DNA from 2 places in the Rhizobium sp. KNZ14-9A genome. Region 1 is predicted to be linked to the other one. Evidence: riboswitches for the same ligand, from Rfam matches in the RefSeq annotation. Region 1 holds a riboswitch; the other holds the start of a gene.

Region 1 (3,972 bases):
ACGGCAACGCTGCAGGAGCCGGAACATGGCCTCAGCGAAGCCCGGCTTGCCGAGACCGACGTTCTGACCTGGTGGGGCCACAAGGACCATGGCGCAGTCTCTGACGTCGTCGTCGAGCGCGTCGCCAAGCGGGTCTGGGAAGGCATGGGCCTGCTCGTTCTGCATTCCGGCCATTTCTCCAAGATCTTCAAGCGCCTGATGGGCACGCCCTGTGCACTGAAATGGCGCGAGGCGGGCGAGCGCGAGCGTCTGTGGACGATCAATCAGCGCCATCCGATCGCTGCTGGTCTCGGCGAGCATTTCGAGCTTGAGAACGAGGAAATGTATGGCGAGCAGTTCTCGGTGCCGGAGCCGTTGGAAACGGTGTTCATCTCCTGGTTCCAGGGCGGAGAAGTCTTCCGGTCTGGCCTCACCTGGCGCCGCGGCGCCGGCAATATCTTCTATTTCCGCCCCGGCCACGAAACCTATCCGACCTATCACGATGCGAACGTGCAGAAGGTGCTGATCAACGGCGTGAAGTGGGCCTATAACCCGCAGAGCGACCTGAAGAGCATCACCGATGCCCCAAATGTGCCGGTAGAGAAGGCACTGGAGCCGATCGTCGAGCGTGGTCCGAGACTGCATCAAGCCGGCGAAGCCGGTTACCGCTGAGGAGAAGAGCAATGCGTCTACTTGTTCTTGGCACGGGCATGATGGCCAAAAACCAGGTTGCCAACTTCCTCGCCATCGATGGTGTCGAGGTGGTCGGCGCCGTCGACACCGATCGGACCCGGCTTGATGAGTTCGCTGATCATTTCAACATCGCAAAGCGCTTCAGCACGCTCGAGGAAGCGATCGCCTGGGGCGAATTCGATGCCGCCACCAACGTCACGCCTGACCGGATACATCATGCGACGAGCTTGGCGCTGATCGCCGCCGGCAAGCACGTCTTCTGTGAAAAGCCGCTGGCAGAAAACTACGCCCATGCGCTGGAGATGACGGAAGCGGCTGAGACCGCCGGCGTCGTCAACATGGTCAACCTCACCTATCGCAACGTCGCACCGCTGCAGCGCGCCCGCGAGATGGTGCTATCAGGCGAACTTGGCACCATCCGCCATGTGGAGGCCTCCTATCTGCAGAGCTGGCTGGTGTCTCGCGCCTGGGGCGATTGGCGTACGGAATCGCGCTGGCTGTGGCGCTTGTCCACCGGCCATGGATCGAACGGCGTGCTCGGCGATGTCGGCATTCATATTCTCGATTTCGCCGCTTATGGCGCCGCGACCGATATCGACCATGTCTTTGCGCGCCTCAAGACCTTCAACAAGGCGCCGGGCGGACAGATCGGTGAATATATGCTCGACGCCAATGACAGCTTCACCATGTCTGTCGATTTCGCCAATGGCGCCCTCGGCGTCATCCATGCGACACGCTGGGCGACCGGTCATCTCAACGAACTGAAGCTGCGCATCTATGGCGAAAAAGGCAGCCTCGAAGTCATCCATCGTCCTGACGGCTCAGATCTTCGGGGCTGCTTCGGTGACGATATTGAAAGCGCCACCTGGCGTGACATCGAGGTGCCGGCAGTGCTGACCAACTACCAGCGCTTTGCCGAAGCGGTCAGAACCGGAAAGCAGGACGATCCCACCTTCCGCCATGCCGCCAACCTGCAGAAGGTCATCGACCTCGCGATCGTATCGGAGAAAGAACGTCGGGAGTTCAATCTGCTGGCTTCCGAGAGCCTGGAAGGCACGGCCGGCCAGGAACGCAAGACGGACGATCAGGGACCGGCGCTAGCACTCGTCGTCTGAAGGCATGGTGAAACATCGAAGGCCCGCGTGATCGGGCCTTCGTCGAGCTAATAGCTCACGCGGCTTATCCGTGCCAGAGCGCGAGTGCCTCGTTGCAGACTACACAAACGGCACCCACGCGATCTTGGCTCGCCGTGGCTCTTTTACGCCAGGCCAAGACACGCTTACTAGGCGGCCTTAACAGGCGCTCTCACGCCCCGATAAGCAATGAGATCCTCGATTGTGATCAGATGGAGGCCGTGCCGTTCGGCAAACTGCTCAAGCTCGGGCAGGCGTGCCATCGTGCCATCATCATTGGCCACCTCGCAAATGACACCTGACGGCGACAGGCCGGCAAGCCTTGCGAGGTCGACAGCCGCCTCGGTATGACCTGGACGAGAAAGCACGCCGTTCGGATGCGCACGCAACGGGAAGATATGGCCGGGCCGCGCAAAATCCTCGGGGCGGGACGTCTCGGCAATGAGTGCGCGAACCGTCGCGGCGCGGTCAGCCGCCGAAATTCCGGTCGTCGTTTCAGGAATATAGTCAACCGACACGGTGAAAGCCGTCTTCAAAAGTTCGGTATTGTTGGGGACCATCTGCGGGATCTGCAGCTCGTCCAGCCGCTCGCCTTCCATTGCCACACAGATGAGGCCGCGAGCATAATTCATCATGAAGGCGATCGCCTGCGGGGTGATTGCCTCGGATGCGATGACGAGGTCGCCCTCGTTTTCACGATCACGATCGTCGACGACGACCACGATCTCGCCACGCGCAATCGCGACGATCGCATCTTCGATTCTGGAAATTGCCATCTTCTCTGCCTTTCAAGGGTTAGCCGCAGTGTGCGGCGTACATGGCCTGTCAAAAGCCACCATTTTCCCTTGGGCGAACAAGCATATGAAACACCGCGTGCCGAGCGGTGTCCTCTGCGTTGCTCTCTTCCATCCGGACTATGACCGTCGGCTCCGGCATCTCACCGGATCTGCTGACCCTTCGCTTCCACGAAGGCGCTCGCGGGCTCCGAGTTGCCTCGATACCGCCGGTGGGGAATTGCACCCCGCCCTGAGAACATTACTTAGATAGATGATGAAGGCCTTGTTCTGCAAGAGGTTGAGTGCAGATCTCGCCGCGGGAACTGCCTCGCAGAGGTGAAAGCACCGTTTCCTATTGCCGAACAGAGCTAGGACATGATCAGGCCGCCATCGACATTGATGGTCTGGCCGGTAATGTAGGCTGCATCGTCGCTGGCAAGGAAGGTGACGAGGCCGGCGACGTCTTCGCCGGAACCGGCGCGCTTCATCGGAATGCCTTCGACCCATTCCTTCATCAGTTCGCCGGGGCCGTAATTGCCGAGCAGCTTGCCCCATGCCTGGTCGTTATAGGCCCACATGTCGGTCTCGATGATGCCCGGGCAGAAGGCGTTGACGGTGATGCCGTCGGTCGCGACTTCCTTGGCAAGGCTCTGGGTGATGCCGACGACGCCCATCTTCGAGGCGGCATAATGCGGCGTATAGATGAAGCCGTCGCGCGCCTGGCCGGAGGCCGTGTTGATGAGACGGCCGCCGCGGCCGTGCTTGCGCATGCGGGCGATCGCTTCCTGGGCGCAGAGGAACACGCCCTTGGTGTTGACGGCCATGACCTTGTCCCACTCGCCCTCGGTCATATCCTCGATGCGGGCAATGGTGATGACGCCGGCATTCTGGATGGAGACGTCGACAGCGCCGAATGCCTGCTCGGCTGCGTCATAAAGGGCCTTGACGCTTGACTTGTCAGTGACGTCGCCAACGAAGGAAATAGCCTTGCCGCCATCTGACTTGATCTGTTCTGCCACGCCATGCACGCTGTCTTCATTGGCCGAAACGACGAGATTGGCGCCTTCGCGCGCAAAGCGTTTGGCGATCGCTGCACCGATACCGCGGCTTGCGCCGGTAATGACGACGGTCTTGTTTTCAAAACGTTGCATTCTCTTTTCCTTTCAACGGCGCCGGTGTGAGCGCACCGATCTGCACCGGCGACACTTGTCTCCGCACTCAGAGTTCAAACGGCTGCCGAAATAATTCCTGCGAATTCCGAGGCCTTCAGCGAGGCGCCGCCGACCAGCGCTCCGTCCACATTGCGAAGCCCGAATATCGCCTCTGCATTGGATGCCTTGACCGAGCCGCCATAGAGGATCTTGACCGAACGGCCATCGCTGCCCAGCCGC
Region 2 (3,972 bases), on a different contig from region 1:
TGACCTGGAAGACGACGAGGTCGCCTGCCGGCATCTGCGGGATCTTGCCGTCGTTGACATCTTCGTCGCGCTCGTTTTCGATCGCGATAGTGCCGAGCGTCCTATCCTTGCTGAGGGCGATCGAATCAGGCTGGCCGCCGAGATCGCAGGTAGCATCGATCTTCTTACCGGCGATATCGACGATCGCCAGACGGCCTGACGGCTTCTGCTTGCTTTCGCCGGTGTTGACGGCGACGAGCGCCTTGCCGGCTGCAGTCGTGACCGAGGTCGGTTCACCGTCCATCATCAGCGCGCCGCCGGCCTTGGGTGCCTTAGCATCGGTGATGTCGATGAAGCCAATCGCGCCGAGCGGGCTGTCGCTGTAGATCAGCGTGTTGCCATCCTGCGAAGCGGTAATGATTTCGGCCGAAGTGGCCGAAAGCTTGTCCTTGTCAGCCGGCAGGTTGGTCGCGACCGGGAAAGAGGCGATGCGGTTGAAAACCGGCTCAGCCGCTGCCGGGAAGGCAACGGATGCAAAAAGCATGGCAGCGAGCGCTGCCTTGCGCGAAGACAATGTCATTGAAAATCCCCCAATGTCGAAAAAATCGAACAGAGGTTTTTTGCGGGACTGCCATGACAGACACATGACAGCCTGCGACATTTTGTACGGTTTGCGTCAGGCCGCCTGCCGTTCGCGACGCATCTCGCTGCGCATGATGAAGAGCGACGCGGCGAGGATGAGCGCAGCGCCGAGCCACAGATAACCAGCCGGCGCATAGCCGAAGAAAAGCCAGCCGGCGAGCACGTTCAGCGGCAGCTTCAGGTCGTCGAAAGGCTGCACATAGGCAGCGTCGGCGCTGGCATAGGCGAGCGTCAGCAGATATTGCGCCACGACCGTCAGGAGGCCTGCCAGAAGGAAGAGAGCAAGTGCGGCGCCCGTCGGCACCACAAAGCCTGCCGCGAGCGCCAGGCCGCCATTGATCGGCGTCAGCAGCACCAGAAGCCACACGGTGATCGTCTCCGGCTTCTCAATGCCGGTCAGGCTCTTGGTGATGAGCGAGGAGGCGCCCCAAAGCAAAGCCGAGATAACAGGCAGAAGTGCTGCCCAGGTGAAGCTGTCCGACCATGGCTGGAGGATGATCATGGCGCCGATAAAGCCGACACCTGTCGCCATCCAGCGAGCGGGGCCAACACGCTCGCCGAGGAAAAGGCGTGCGCCGAGAATGATGAAAAAGGGCGAGGTCATGACGAGTGCGATCGCCTGCCAGATCGGCACGGAGGCGAGGCCGGAGACCCAGGCCTCGACGCCGAGCGCAGCAAGGACGACACGCACGATATGCCGCCAGGGATAATCCGTGCGCATGGCAGAAAGGCCGACCTTGCGCAGGAAGGGCAACGAGAAAAGAAAAGCGAAGCCATATTGCCAGAAGGCTGCGGAGGCCGCCGGGAAGGCAAGCGTCATCGTGAGCCATTGGGTGACGACATTGAGGAGCGAGAAGACGACGCCTCCAAGCACCATGAAGGCTGCACCGGCGAAGGCGCGGGAGTGCGAAACTGCAAGGGAATTCTGATTCATGTCTTCCATCCGGAATAGGGACCAAACATAAATCAGGACGCATGAGGTTACAGAACGCAGACGCAGACAGATCCCTGCCCGCGCGCGGCCATGCTCATTCTCTTTCATCCGGACTCTAACCGTCGGCTCCGGAATCACACCGGATCTGCTGACCCTTCCCAAACCAAGGCTTCGGAAGGCGCTCGCGGGCTCAGGCCGTAGCCCTTACCGCCGGTGGGGACTTTCACCCCGCCCTGAGAACATCGCCGTCGTAAGACAAAGCGCTGCATGCCGCAAGCGATCAAAAACAAAAAGGGGTCCGGCGATGCCGAACCCCCCTCGAAATCCTGCGCGACCGTTCTCGTTTACGGCCGGCGGACAATCTCGTATCAGCCGTTGACGGCGTCCTTCAGGCCCTTGCCGGGCGTGAACTTCGGCACGTTGCGTGCCGGAATGTCAACTTCGGCGCCGGTCGACGGGTTGCGACCCTTCGTGGCAGCGCGATGAGAAACCGTGAAGCTGCCGAAGCCAGCGAGACGGATGTCGCCCTTGTTCTTCAGCTCGGCCTGCACAACATCAAAAACTGCGTCTACGGCAGATGCTGCGTCAGACTTCGTCAGTCCAGCCTTTTCGGCTACTGCGGACACGAGTTCATTCTTGTTCATGTTTCCACCCCTTTCTAAATGGTTTGAAACAACTCAATCTGTAAGCTAGGCGCAGAAATCGCTTTCATCAGGCCCGCCGAGAACCCAAAAACCCTGCAAATCAAGGAAAAGCAAGCGTCTACATGACGTTTTCACAAAAAAGGCCGGCGTTTCCGCCGGCCTTTTTCAGGATTTGCAACAATTGGGCATAAATGTGGCCGCCAAAGCTCAATGAGCGATGGCTGCACCTGCATCATCGAGCCCTTCGACAGTCGCGATGACGGGCGTTTCCACCGTACCATCCCACTCGATCGGCTCGGGACGACGGACCAGCGCATGCTTGATCACTTCGCCCATACGGGAGACCGGAATGATCTCCATGTTGTTCTTCACGTTGTCAGGAATCTCTGCCAGATCCTTGGCATTCTCTTCCGGAATCAGCACCTTCTTGATGCCGCCGCGCAGTGCCGCGAGCAGCTTTTCCTTCAGGCCACCGATCGGCAGGACACGGCCACGCAGGGTGATTTCACCCGTCATTGCCACATCCTTGTTGACCGGAATGCCGGTCATGATCGAGACGATCGCGGTTGCCATCGCGACACCGGCAGACGGACCATCCTTCGGCGTTGCGCCTTCCGGCACGTGTACGTGGATGTCGCTCTTGTCGAAGAGCGGCGGCTGGATGCCGAAATCGACGGCGCGCGAGCGGACGTAAGACGCCGCTGCCGAGATCGATTCCTTCATCACTTCCTTCAGGTTGCCGGTGACGGTCATGCGGCCCTTGCCGGGCATCATGACACCTTCGATCGTCAGCAGCTCGCCGCCGACTTCCGTCCAGGCAAGACCCGTGACCACGCCGACCTGATCCTCACGCTCGGCTTCGCCGTGGCGGAAGCGCGGAACGCCAAGATAATCGTCGATATTCGCTGCCGTGACATGAACCGACTTCGCCTTGCCCTTGATGATCTCGGTGACCGCCTTGCGGGCGAGCTTCATCAATTCGCGTTCGAAGTTACGGACACCGGCTTCGCGGGTATACTGCTGGCTGATTGCCATCAGGGCATCGTCGCTGACCGAGAATTCGCTCGGCTGCAGCGCATGTTCCTTGATGGCCTTCGGCAGCAGGTGCCGCTTGGCGATCTCGCGCTTTTCGTCTTCGGTGTAGCCGGCGATACGGATGATTTCCATGCGGTCCATCAGCGGAGCCGGGATGTTCAGCGTATTCGCCGTCGTGATGAACATCACGTCCGACAGGTCGTATTCGACTTCCAGGTAGTGGTCCATGAAGGTCGAGTTCTGAGCCGGATCGAGTACCTCGAGCAAAGCCGAAGACGGATCGCCGCGATAGTCCTGGCCGAGCTTGTCGATCTCATCGAGCAAGAAGAGCGGGTTGGACTTCTTCGCCTTCTTCATCGACTGGATAACCTTGCCGGGCATCGAACCGATATAGGTGCGGCGGTGGCCGCGAATTTCGGCTTCGTCACGGACGCCGCCGAGAGCCATGCGGACATATTCGCGGCCGGTTGCCTTGGCAATCGACTGGGCGAGCGAGGTCTTGCCTACGCCCGGAGGGCCGACGAGGCAAAGGATGGGACCCTTGATCTTGGTGGCGCGAGCCTGGACCGCCAGATACTCGACGATGCGCTCCTTGACCTTCTCGAGACCGAAGTGATCGGCTTCAAGGATCTTCTCGGCATTGTTGAGATCGGCCTTGATCTTCGACTTCTTGCCCCAGGGAATACCGAGCAGCCAGTCCAGATAGTTGCGCACGACAGTGGCTTCAGCCGACATCGG

Evidence for each region. A riboswitch is a leader RNA that binds a small molecule or an ion and turns the genes downstream of it on or off. The one in region 1 is predicted to bind FMN.
Region 2: linked by a shared signal. The riboswitch ahead of ACR9ZQ_RS18580 (DMT family transporter) and the one ahead of ribB (3,4-dihydroxy-2-butanone-4-phosphate synthase) in region 1 are both predicted to bind FMN.

What each region holds. Positions count from the first base shown of each region.
Region 1 is NZ_JBPGXB010000004.1:1,517,626-1,521,597, forward strand. Features, by position in the region: gene ACR9ZQ_RS37350 (ThuA domain-containing protein) at 1-651, shown strand, start outside; gene ACR9ZQ_RS37355 (Gfo/Idh/MocA family protein) at 663-1,787, shown strand; gene ribB (3,4-dihydroxy-2-butanone-4-phosphate synthase) at 1,955-2,581, opposite strand; FMN riboswitch at 2,699-2,843, opposite strand; gene ACR9ZQ_RS37365 (glucose 1-dehydrogenase) at 2,950-3,732, opposite strand; gene tpiA (triose-phosphate isomerase) at 3,807-3,972, opposite strand, start outside.
Region 2 is NZ_JBPGXB010000002.1:2,387,865-2,391,836, forward strand. Features, by position in the region: gene ACR9ZQ_RS18575 (esterase-like activity of phytase family protein) at 1-559, opposite strand, end outside; gene ACR9ZQ_RS18580 (DMT family transporter) at 656-1,564, opposite strand; FMN riboswitch at 1,648-1,800, opposite strand; gene hupB (DNA-binding protein HupB) at 1,924-2,199, opposite strand; gene lon (endopeptidase La) at 2,407-3,972, opposite strand, start outside.